Regions from separate parts of the Micromonospora sp. PTRAS2 genome, predicted to be linked through region 2. Evidence: riboswitches for the same ligand, from Rfam matches in the RefSeq annotation. Region 2 holds a riboswitch; the other holds the start of a gene.

Region 1 (5,842 bases), on a different contig from region 2:
CCAGCATCTGCCGCACCTGCCGTTCCAGCTCCGCGTCGAACAGCTCCGGCTCCTCGGCGCGTACGGTGTCCACCACGTCGAAGGCGAACTCCATGTGCATCGACTCGTCGCGGAACACCCAGTTGGTGCCGGACGCCAGCCCGTGCAGCAGCCCCCGCGAGCGCAGGAAGTACACGTAGGCGAAGGCGCCGTAGAAGAACAGCCCCTCGATGCAGGCGGCGAAGCAGATCAGGTTGAGCAGGAACGCCCGCCGGTCCTCGCGCGTCCGCAGCTCCCGCAGGTCGTGGATCGAGTTGATCCAGGTGAAGCAGAACTCGGCCTTGCGGGCGATCGACGGGATGTTCTCCACCGCAGCGAACGCCGCGAACCGTTCCCGCTCGTCCGGCACGTAGGTGTCCAGCAGGTTGAGGTAGAACTGGACGTGCACCGCCTCCTCGAACAGCTGCCGGGACAGGTAGAGCCGGCCCTCCGGGGAGTTGACGTGCTGGTAGAGGTTGAGCACGAGGTTGTTGGCGACGATCGTGTCGCCGGTGGCGAAGAACGCGACCAGCCGGGACACCAGGTGCTGCTCCGCCGGGGAGAGCCGGGCGAGGTCGGCGAGGTCGGAGTGCAGGTCGACCTCCTCGACGGTCCAGGTGTTCTTGATCGCGTCCTTGAACCGGTCGAAGAACCGGGGGTAGCGCATCGGCCGCAGGGTCAGGTCCATCCCGGGGTCGAGCAGCAGGTGCCGCTGGCCGGCGGTGGAGCGGGGTTCGGAAACGGTCGTCACTGGCACGCCTCGCAGCTCTCGGGGTTCTCCAGGGAGCAGGCCAGCGCCTCGTCGGCGCTCACGGCGACGACCGGCCCGGCGGCCGGGGTGACCGCGACGGTGGCCTGCTGGATGCGGGTCGCGGGACGCGAGCGCAGGTAGTAGGTGGTCTTGAGCCCGGACTTCCAGGCGTACAGGTACATCGAGGAGAGCTTGCCGATGGTCGGCGCGCTCAGGAACAGGTTGAGCGACTGCGACTGGTCGACGTACGGGGCGCGGGCGGCGGCCAGGTCGATCAACGCGCGCTGCGGCAGCTCCCACGCCGTGCGGAACAGGCTCCGCACCGCCTCGGGCAGCTCGGTGACGCCCTGCACCGAGCCCTCGTCCCGCTTGATCCGCTCGCGGATCGCCGGGGTCCACAGCCCGCGCGCCTTCAGCTCACGGACCAGGTACGTGTTGACCTGGAGGAACTCGCCGGACATGGTCTCGCGCTTGAACAGGTTGGACACCTGGGGCTCGATGCACTCGTAGCAGCCGGCGATCGAGGCGATGGTGGCGGTCGGCGCGATCGCGACCAGCAGCGAGTTGCGCAGGCCGTGCGCGGCGATCCGCGCGCGCAGCGCGGCCCACCGCGACGGCTGCGTGACCCGCGCTCCCCACAGGTCCGGGTGCAGCTCGCCCTTGGCGGCCCGGGTCTGGGCGTACGCCGGGTGCGGGCCGAACCGCTCGGCGAGCCCGGCGGAGGTCTCCAGCGCGGTCAGGAAGATCTCCTCCTGCACCCGGGTCGACAGCTCGCGGGCCTCGGGCGAGTCGAACGGCAGGCGCAGGGTGAACAGCGCGTCCTGCAAGCCCATCAGCCCGAGCCCGACCGGCCGCCAGCGCGGGTTAGACGCCGCCGCCTGCTCGGCCGGGTAGTAGTTGATGTCGATCACCCGGTCGAGGAACACCACCGCCGTGCGGACGGTCGCGCGCAGCCGGTCCCAGTCGACGCCGTCGGCACCCACGTGCGCGCCCAGGTTGACCGAGCCGAGGTTGCACACCGCCGTCTCGGCGTCGTCGTTGACCTCCAGGATCTCGGTGCACAGGTTCGACAGGTGGATCACGTTGCCCGGCTCGCCGGTCTGGTTGGACAGCCGGTTGGACGCGTCCTTGAACGTCATCCACCCGTTGCCGGTCTGCGCGAGCGTGCGCATCATCCGCCCGTACAGGTCGCGGGCCCGGACCGTGCCGACGGCCTTCTTCTCCGCCGCCCGGTACGCGGAGTCGAACGCCTCGCCGTACAGGTCGGGCAGCTCGGGGGCGTCGGACGGGTCGATCAGCGACCAGTCGCCGTCGGCCTCGACCCGGCGCATGAACTCGTCCGGGATCCAGTTGGCCAGGTTCAGGTTGTGGGTGCGCCGGGACTCCTCGCCGGTGTTGTCCCGCAGCTCCAGGAACTCCTCGATGTCCGGGTGCCACGGCTCCAGGTAGACGCAGGCCGCGCCCTTGCGCCGGCCGCCCTGGTTGACCGCCGCCACCCCGGCGTCGAGCGTCTTGAGAAACGGCACGATCCCGTTCGAGCGCCCGTTGGTGCCCCGGATCAACGCGCCCCGGCCGCGCACCCGCGACCAGGAGATGCCGATGCCGCCGGAGAACTTCGACAGCTTCGCCACCTGGTGGTAGCGCTCGTAGATGGAGTCGAGTTCGTCGCGCGGCGAGTCGACCAGGAAGCACGACGACATCTGGGTGTGCCGGGTGCCGGAGTTGAACAGCGTCGGCGAGCTGGGCAGGTACGCCAGGGTGGACATCAGGCGGTAGAAGTCGACCGCCTCCCCCGCCGTCTGCGACAGCCCGCAGGCCACCCGCAGCAGCCAGTACTGCGGCGTCTCCACCACGAGCCGGGTCTGCGGGTGCCGCAGCAGGTAACGGTCGGCGACCGTGCGCAGGCCGAAGTACTCGAACCGCAGGTCCCCGGCCGGGTCGACGGCGTCGTCCAGCTCGCGGGCGTGGGCGGCCACGAAGGCGGCCGTGCCGTCGCCGATCAGGCCCAGGCCGTGGGCGTACCGGATGGACTGGCTGAAGCTTTCCACCTGCTGCCCGCGGACCTCCTCGGCCACGTACGCGGCCAGCAGCCGCGCCGCCAGCTTCGAGTACTGCGGTTCCTCGCCGATCAGCTCCGCCGCCGTCTGGATCGACAGCTTGTCCAGCTCGGCCGTGGTCGCCCCGTCGTACAGGCCGCTGATCGTCTTCGTCGCCACCCGCAGCGGGTCGACCTCGTCCAGGTCGGCGACCCAGCGCTGCACCGCTTCGACGATCTTGTTGACGTCCACCGGCTCGGTGTCGCCGTCCCGCTTACGGACCTGCATGACGTGCCGGCGTTGCCCCGGCCCCGCCTGCTCGCGCGTCGCGCTCATGTTCGCCCTCCTCAAGCCCGTCCCCGAGGTCGAGGGCGCGCGGGAGGACGCCGCCGGACACCCGCGACGGCACAACCCGCCGCCGCTGCCGGCTGATGGCGTCGGCCGTCCCACGCGGCCTTCGACCGCCGCACGCGTCGCGTGCGGCACGCTGGCAGGTCTTCGGACTCGCGGGCGTCGTGCTCGGTGCCTACTGACCGTCGCTTCCCAGGCCCCGCCGGGCCCAGTGCTTCGTTGACGGCGGTCGTTCCCACTCACCGCTGCGGGGCAGCCCCGGAATCACACCGGGTTCCCTCTTGCCTCGACCACCGTGGACCGATGGCCGAACCAGCTACGGGTGACACCATATATGGGCGCAAGGCGAAGATGGCAACACCAGATGATGTGTCGGGCGAGTCGCCTCGCAGCGTGACTTTCCCCTCACGCCAGGTGAGTGGCGACCACGGGCCACCCGCCGGACGACGGGCCAGCCCGCAGGTGCGCGGGCTGGCCCGGATCCGGGTTTGCGGCCGGCTAGGAGGTCTTCAGGCTCCACTGCTGGTTCGCGCCGCCGTTGCACGACCACAGGACGATCTTCGTGCCGTTGGCGGTGGCGGCGCCGCTGGCGTCCAGGCAGAGCCCCGACGCGACGCCCGTGATGCTGCCGTTGGCGTTGACGTTCCACTGCTGGTTGCTGCCGCCGTTGCAGTCCCAGATCACGACCGTGGTGCCGTTGCTGGTGCCCTGGCCGTAGGCGTCCAGGCACTTGTTGCCGTACACCTGGAGCTGGCGGCTCGACGTGTAGGTCCACCGCTGGTTGCTGCCGCCGCCGCAGTCGAAGAGCTGCACCTGGGTGCCGTTGGTCGTCGTCGAGTTCGGCACGTCCACGCAGCGGTTGGACTGGGTGCCGACGATGGTGCCCTGCTGGCCGTTGCCGCCGTTCGCCGGGGGCGGCGCCACCACGGCCGGCGCGGCCGACACGACGGTCGCCCGGTCCAGCGCGACGGAGCCGTTGCCGACGACCCGCACCCGCACGACGTGCTGCCCCTGGGTGAGGGTGCCGCTGTTGAAGAGCGCCACGTTGCCGCGACGGGCGGACGCCTGGAAGCTGACCGTCTGCTCCGGGCCGCCGTCGACCGAGACGGCGGCCGAGCCGTGCGACGGGTCCTGCACCCCGAACAGCACCACGCGGTTGCCGGTGACGGTGAGGGTGGCCGTGTCACCGGCCGTGCCGCTGCGGGTGTAGTCCTTGCTGAAGGTCTGGTTGTCCCCGACGGCCTGCCAGCTCCCCGCGTAGGTGAAGCTCTGCCGGTCGTTGACGTCGACCGGGAAGCCGAACGTGTACGCGCCGCTGGTCGGCACGATCGGGTCGGTGAACGCGGTCGTGTTCACGGTGACGTTCGCCGACGTCAGGCCCGGCGCCGACGCCGTCAGCGTCACCGCGCCGGTCTGGCCCAGCGCGCTCTTGAGATACACCGCGCCGGTGCCGGCCTCCAGGGCCAGCGGGCTCTCCCCCACGACCGCCCCGGGCCCGGTGACGGTGAACGACACGGGGGCGCTGTTGGTGGGTACCACCTGGTTGTTGCTGTCGAGGGCCTTGACCACGACGCGGGTCATGTCCCCGCCGTCGGCCTTGATCGCGGAGTCGTCGGCCGTCAGCGTCAGCCGGGTCGCCGCGCCCGGGGTGTGCCGGGTGTCGGTGGCCACGACCTGCCCGCCGATCCAGCAGTCGGCCCGCAGTTGCCCGCTGCTCACGGTGATCCCGGTGAACTGGAACATCGGGTGCGGCAGGCTCGTGTACGCGTTGGGGTTGATGCGCCCGCGGGACGCGCCGTTGACGAACAGCTCGACCTGCTGGCAGTTGCCGCCGACGTAGACGGTGCCGCTGGAGACGCCGGGCGTCCACTGGCTGGCGATCGACACGTACGGCCCGTACAGCGCCGGGTCGCGCTGCGAGGCGTACGCGGCGGCGGCGATCTTCGGGATCCGGAAGATGTCCGAGACGCCGTGGTAGCAGGTGTAGTCCTGGCAGGACGGCGGGGTCACGAACGTGGTGTTGTAGTCGAAGGCCGCCCAGCCCAGCGCGCCGGCCATGTTCGACCTGCCGGCGGCGGTGTTCTGCACGTTCAGGTGCACCCGCATCGTGTTGACCTGCGTCTGCTCCGGGTCCCACGACTTGTGCGGGGAGGTGTGCCCGACCGCCTCGGTGACCAGCCACGGCAGCACGGTCGGCGCTTCCGCGGTGCCGGAGAAGTCGTTGTAGGTGTAGACGTCCTCCAGCAGCTCGCTGCCCTTGAAGTTGCGCACGCCGCCGGTGGGACGCGACGGGTCGAGCTGCCGGGCCAGGTTGTTGGTGCGGGTGTAGAAGTTGTGGTTGTCGCCGGACTCGTTGATCCGCACCCCCCACAGCACGACCGACGGGTGGTTGCGGTCGCGCATCACCATCTCGCGGACGTTCTCCACCGCGATGTCCTGCCACGCGGTGTTGCCGATGTGCTGCCAGCCGGGGATCTCCTCCATCACCAGCAGACCGATCTCGTCGGCGCGGTCGAGGAACTCCGGGTCCTGCGGGTAGTGCGAGGTCCGCACGATGTTCGCGCCGAGTTCGTACTTGATGATGTCGGCGTCCTTGGCCTGGAGCCGGTTGGGCGCGGCCCGGCCGATGTAGGGGTAGGACTCGTGCCGGTTGAGCCCGCGCAGCTTCAGCGCCTGGCCGTTGATG
Region 2 (5,842 bases):
GACGTGGCGGTCGCGGCCGGGCTGGGCGCGCGGGCGCTCCAGCAGGCATTCCGCAAGCACCTCGACACCACCCCGACGCGCTATCTGCGACGGGTACGCCTGGAACGGGTGCACACCGAACTCCAGGCCGCCGAGCCCGGCGCGGGCCTCACCGTGGCCGCCGTCGCCGCCCGGTGGGGCTTCGCTCACCTGGGCCGGTTCGCCACCGAGTACCGCCGGGCCTACGGGCGGCCGCCCAGCCAGACCCTGCGGAGCTGACCGGCGGCGAGAATCCCTCGGGCCTGGGAGGTGGCGCTCCGGCGTGCCGTTGCACTGTCCGCCCGCGCGGGTAGCTAGGCTCCCTCGTGACCCAGGGGGGTGAATTGGTGACTTCGGGTAATCACGGCCCGCCCACGCTCACCCGGTTCTCGACCAGCGACCCGGCGGAGGCGGCGCACGTCTACGAGACCGCGTACGGACGCAGCGTGCGGCTGGCCGCCGTGCCGACCGGGCTTCCGCTCCGCCACGACCGGTGGAACGCCGGTGCGTTCTGCATCGACGACGTCAGCATCGCCCTCGACCTGCGGGTGCAGGCGGAACCCCTCGGGTACGTCCTGCTCGCCGCCCCCCGCCGGGGGTGCTTCGGGCGCCGCTGCGACGGTGTCGACGAGATGGTCGGGCCCGGCGAGGTCGCCGTGCTGTACCAGCCCGACCTGCCCGGCTCCTCGTGGTCCAGCGACCTGGACGTGACCTGCGTCCTGCTGGACCTCTCGCTGATCGACCAGGTCGCCCGCGCCGATCCGGACCGGCCGCTGGCACCCCTGCGGTTCGTCAGCTTCCGGCCGATCCGCGCCGAGGCGGAGTGGCGGTGGCGGCAGACCGTCCGGTACGCGGAGTCCGTCATGGCCGCCGGCGGCGCGCCGGGCGCGTCCCCGCTCGTCCTCGGTGGCCTCGGCCGCCTGCTCGCCGCGGCGACGCTCGCCGCGTTTCCCAGCAACGCCCTCCGGGAGGACCGGCCGTGCGACCGGGCCGACGCCCACGCGGGGACCCTGCGCCGGGCGATCGCCTTCATCGAGTCCGCCGCCGGGACCGACATCGGCCTCGTCGACATCGCCCGCGCCGCCGGCGCCACCCCCCGCGCCGTGCAGCTCGCGTTCCGCAGTCAGCTCGGCATGACCCCCCTGGCCTACCTGCGTCGGGTGCGACTCGACCTGGCCCGCCAGGAACTGTCCCGGGCCACGCCCGGCGACGGCACCTCCGTGGCCGCGACCGCCGCGCGCTGGGGATTCGCCGACCCGCGCCGCTTCGCCGCCCGTTACCTCACCACGTACGGGGAACTGCCCGGCCGGACGCTGCACCGCTGACACGGGTTAGCATCGCCGGCGGCACGATCATGCGAGGTGCCCCGCGGGTGCGGGGAGAATCGGGAAGCCGGTGTGAATCCGGCACGGGCCCGCCGCGGTGACCGGGGAGCCACCGTCCACGCGCGAGGAGCGCAGCCACTGGCCGTGCGGCTGGGAAGGCGGACGGGCAGGCGTCGATCCGGGAGTCCGAAGACCGGCCTCGCGTCGACCGCCCACCCGCTGGGTGGGCCGAGCGCAGCGGGAGCCTGCCTGTGGAACTCTACGACGCCATCCACCGCCGCCGGGACGTCCGGGCCCAGTTCACCGGGGAGCCGGTGCCGGCCGACACCCTGCACCGGATCCTCGACGCCGCGCACGCCGCGCCCAGCGTCGGGTACTCGCAGCCGTGGGACTTCGTCCTGGTCCGGGACGCCGCCGTCCGCCGCCGGTTCCACCGGCACGTGCAGGCCGAGCGGGCCACGTTCGCCGCCACCCTGGACGGCGCGGCGGCCGAGCGGTTCGCGCGTATCAAGATCGACGGGGTGCTGGAGTCGACGCTGGCGGTCGTCGTCACGTACGACCCGGAGCGCGGCGGCCCGGCCGTGCTCGGGCGGCACGCCATCGCCGACGCCGGCCTCTACTCGGTCTGCCTGGCCATCCAGAACCTCTGGCTCGCCGCCACCGCCGAGGGGCTGGGCGTCGGGTGGGTCTCCTTCTACCGGGAGCCGTTCCTCGCCGAGCTGCTGGGCGTGCCGGCCGGCATCCGGCCGGTGGCCTGGCTCTGCGTCGGGCCGGTCACGCACCTGGAGGCCGTGCCCGACCTGGAGCGGCACGGGTGGCGGCGACGCCGGCCCCTCGCCGAGGCGGTGCACCACGACCGCTGGCCGCAACGGGTGACCGACCGACCAAACGGCTAATTCAGGTACGTCTATGCGGTGGCTAGGCTGGCGTGGCGCTGAGTCATCACTTAGCTACGTTGGGAGGAGTTCCATGCGTACCACCGTCAAGGTCCTGGCCGCGTCCGCCCTCGCCGCCCTGGGCCTCGCCGCCGGTGCCACCCCGGCCCTCGCCGCCGCCCCGGCACCCTTCTGCGAGTCCATGGCGTCTCAGTTCTACTGCGACGCCAGCAGCGCCGGCACGACGACCTGGAGCATCACCTGGTACTCCGGCAGCGTCGGCACCTTCACGACCGCCGGGTCGACCCTCTTCGCCACCTGCCCGGCCAGCAACCTCGGCCACCCGGTGCGGGCCAGCTACAGCTACTTCGACGGCAGCACGACCCAGTACAGCGGCACCACCCAGTTCATCTGCCGGTAGCCGGGGTCCCGCGTCCGGCGTACGCGCGACCCGTGCGTACGCCGGACACCCGGCACGGCTGCCCGGTTTGCGACCGCTTCTGCCGGGAAGTCGGACGGAATGCGGGCACTCTTGACGAAACTCGAACAGGCTTCGGCCCTGGACCAGGCCGGCGACCGGCTGCAGCGCGGCGTCCAGGCCACTCTGCGCCCGCAGCGGGTCCGCGACCTGCTGCACGGCGTCTTCATCGGCCATCCGCTGCACCCGGCGCTGGTGCAGGTGCCGGTCGGCTCCTGGATCAGCGCGGCCGTACTCGACCTGATGCCCGGCCAGCGCCGGGCGGCCACCGCCCTGGTGGGGCTGGGCACCGTCAGCGCCGTCCCGGCGGCGATCGCCGGCCTGAACGACTGGGCGGCCCTCTCCCGGGAGCAGCGCCGCGTCGGGCTGGTGCACGCCGCCGCCAACGCCGTCGGCCTGACCCTGTACGCGGGCTCGCTGGCGGCCCGGCTGCGCGGGCGGCACGGGACGGGGCGGGCGCTGGCCTACCTCGGGCTGGGCGCGGCGAGCGCGGGGGCGTACCTCGGCGGGCACCTCGCGTACAAGCAGGGGGCGCAGGTCAACCAGAGCATCTCCGAACTGCACCGGATCGGCGAGGGCTGGCACCCGCTGGCGGACATGGCCAACCTGCCCCAGCGGAAGCTGGTCACCCGCGAGGTGGACGACGTCTCGGTGATCCTCTACCGGCACGGCGACGAGGTCACGGTGATGCTGGAGCGCTGCCCGCACCAGAGCGGCCCGCTCGGCGAGGGCGAGGTCACCGAGATCGACGGACATGCCTGCGTCGTCTGCCCGTGGCACGGGAGCGCGTTCCGGCTCAACGGAGGCGAGGTCATGCACGGGCCGTCCGGGAACGACCAGCAGATCCTGCCGACCCGGGTGGTCGACGGGGTCCTGGAGGCGAGGCTGCCCTGAGGCCCGGCCGGCCCAGGCCAGACCTGCGGGCCCGGCCGCCATGTCGGCGACATGGCGGTTTCCCGCACGCCGGATGCCCCCATGTCGGCGACATGAAGTCGATCATTCGCCCCGCCCGGCCCCGCCCGGCTCGGCTCGGCCCCGCTCGGCCCGGCCCGGCCCGGCTCGGCCCGGCCCGGCTCGGCCCCGCCCGGCTCGGCCCGGCCCGGCTTGACCCCGCCCGGCTCGGTGCCGTGCCTCGGCTCGGGGGTCAGTCCCGGCGGTGCCGGCCGGTGACGAGGGCCCGTGCGCTGCTGGTGGCCCTGGCGACCGCCGGCCGGCGGCGTAGCCCGAGGACGGCCCCGATCTGCGCTCCGACGATGCTGGCGACGGCGAGTACCGCGGAGACGGCGAGGGGCCGGTTCATCTGGTCGCCCGCCCCCGCCCGGGACGCTCCGGCGGCCATCGCGGGCTGCGGCCCTGAGGGCGGCTGGGCGACCTGCTGGGTGCCGTGCGACGAGCCCGCCGACGACGAGCCGGCCGGCGGCTGGGCGGCGGAGGGGCCGGGGGCGGGGCGGGTGGCCCGTGGCGAGGTGGGCGAGGGCGGCGTGGGCGAGGGCTGGGCCGCACCTGGTGCGGCCGGCGCGTCGGCGGCGGGCGGGGTGGCGGGTGCCGACGGCGGCCGGGGGGTGACCGTACCGCCGGGGGTGGGCGTCGTGGGCCGGACCACCAGCTTCCCGGTCGCGTGCCTGCGGGCCCCGGTGTCGTGGACGCCGTCGGGCAGCGTGATCAGCTGCCCGGGGCGGATGCGGTCGGGGTCGCCCAGCCGGTTCAGCTTCGCCACGTCCCGGTAGCGGTCGAAGTCGTCGAGATAGCGCTCGGCGACCTCGCCCAGGTAGTCGCCCTTGGCGACCCGGTACACCGTCGGTTCCGCCTCCTGCCGAAGGTCGGCCGCCGTGGCGGCCGTCGGCATCGTTGCCCGGGCGTCGACCACCGGCAGCGCGGCGACCGGGCGGGCCACCGGTGCCCCGGCGACGGCGGCGGGTGCGGCGGCGGGATACGGGCCGGACAGCACGGTGGCCGCGCTGGCGGCGGCCGGGCTCGCCGCGATGATCAAGGCCACCGAGCCGACCAGCGCCGCGGCGGCGCGCTGCTGCCGGCTCATCCCGGGCAGCCGGGGTGCCGGTCGGCGTAGCGTCTGCGCGCCCAGCTCCACGAGCACGGAGAAGGCGAACGTGGCCCAGCCGAACCAGCCGACCAGGGCCAGCGCCCGCAGGAAGAGCTGACCGTCGTCCCGGCTGGTGAGCGTGGCACCGATCTCGGCGAGGCTGGGCAGGTGGTCGGGCAGCGGGTTCCCGGCGAACGCGAGCAACGCCACCGGCCCCCCGACGAGTACGGCGATCAGCACGACCAGCGCGCCGAACCCGGTGAGTACCTGCCCGACCCGCCGTGCGGCGGAGCGACCCGGTGCGGCCATGGCGTGCCTTCCCTTCCTAGGGGCCCTCGGTGAGGGCGCGTGCGGTTGCCTCGCCGGAGACGGTGACGGCGGCACCGAAGCCGAAGAAGCCGAGCAGGTAGCGGTCGTAGGTGACGGTGACCTGGACGCGGATGAGCTTCTCCCCGTCGACGACGGGGAACTCGACGCTGTGGCCGGTGGCACCGGCGGCGGCGAGGTAACTCGTCACCGCCGCCCTGGCCGCCGCCTCGTCGATCTCCTTGCGGCCGCCCTGGATGGCCTTCGCCCGGTCGATGGACTGGCCGCCGGTGCGGGCCGCCTCGGCGGCCAGGTTGTCGGCCAGTTGCCGGGAGCGGAGCTGCCCGGCGCCGTCGAAGGCCAGGCCGATGATCGCGAGGACGCCGATCATCGCCGCCGCCAGGAACAGGCTGACCCGGCCCTCGTCGCCGCGCCACCGGCGTCCAGGGCCGGCGGCGGGGGTGGTGGCCCGACGCTCGTCCGGACCGTCGGCGGGGGCGGTGTGCACAGCTCCGCCGGGGGCGCGGGCGGTCACGACCGGCTCCGGTAGCGGTCCAGCGGGGAGGTGAAGCTGGCCGAGATCGTCCGGCTGGCCGCCATGTCGGGCAGCAGCGCCAGGTCGATGTCGGTGAAGGAGACGGTGCAGGTGACCTGCACCGTCACGGCGGCCGTCGTGCCGGGGCCGCTGTCGAACGCCTCGGCGAAGCTGGTCGGCGAGCCGCCCACCGAGCCGCGCAGGGTGAGCGTGGGCTGGCCGGCGCAGTTGGCCCGCTGCCAGTCGAGCTGGCTCTGCGCGGCG

The links. Region 2 has a riboswitch for cobalamin ahead of bluB (5,6-dimethylbenzimidazole synthase). Riboswitches for the same ligand answer to the same signal wherever they lie in the genome.
Region 1: linked by a shared signal. The riboswitch ahead of ACVMYR_RS23460 (ribonucleoside-diphosphate reductase subunit alpha) and the one ahead of bluB (5,6-dimethylbenzimidazole synthase) in region 2 are both predicted to bind cobalamin.

What each region holds. Positions count from the first base shown of each region.
Region 1 is NZ_JBSWBU010000008.1:109,288-115,129, reverse strand. It holds gene ACVMYR_RS23465 (ribonucleotide-diphosphate reductase subunit beta) at 1-706, opposite strand, end outside; gene ACVMYR_RS23460 (ribonucleoside-diphosphate reductase subunit alpha) at 766-3,141, opposite strand; cobalamin riboswitch at 3,278-3,488, opposite strand; gene ACVMYR_RS23455 (glycoside hydrolase family 2 TIM barrel-domain containing protein) at 3,655-5,842, opposite strand, start outside.
Region 2 is NZ_JBSWBU010000001.1:662,471-668,312, reverse strand. It holds gene ACVMYR_RS03200 (AraC family transcriptional regulator) at 1-258, shown strand, start outside; gene ACVMYR_RS03195 (AraC family transcriptional regulator) at 366-1,343, shown strand; cobalamin riboswitch at 1,361-1,559, shown strand; gene bluB (5,6-dimethylbenzimidazole synthase) at 1,595-2,239, shown strand; gene ACVMYR_RS03185 (hypothetical protein) at 2,313-2,639, shown strand; gene ACVMYR_RS03180 (Rieske 2Fe-2S domain-containing protein) at 2,739-3,590, shown strand; gene ACVMYR_RS03175 (LysM peptidoglycan-binding domain-containing protein) at 3,841-5,046, opposite strand; gene ACVMYR_RS03170 (hypothetical protein) at 5,063-5,434, opposite strand; gene ACVMYR_RS03165 (TadE/TadG family type IV pilus assembly protein) at 5,575-5,842, opposite strand, start outside.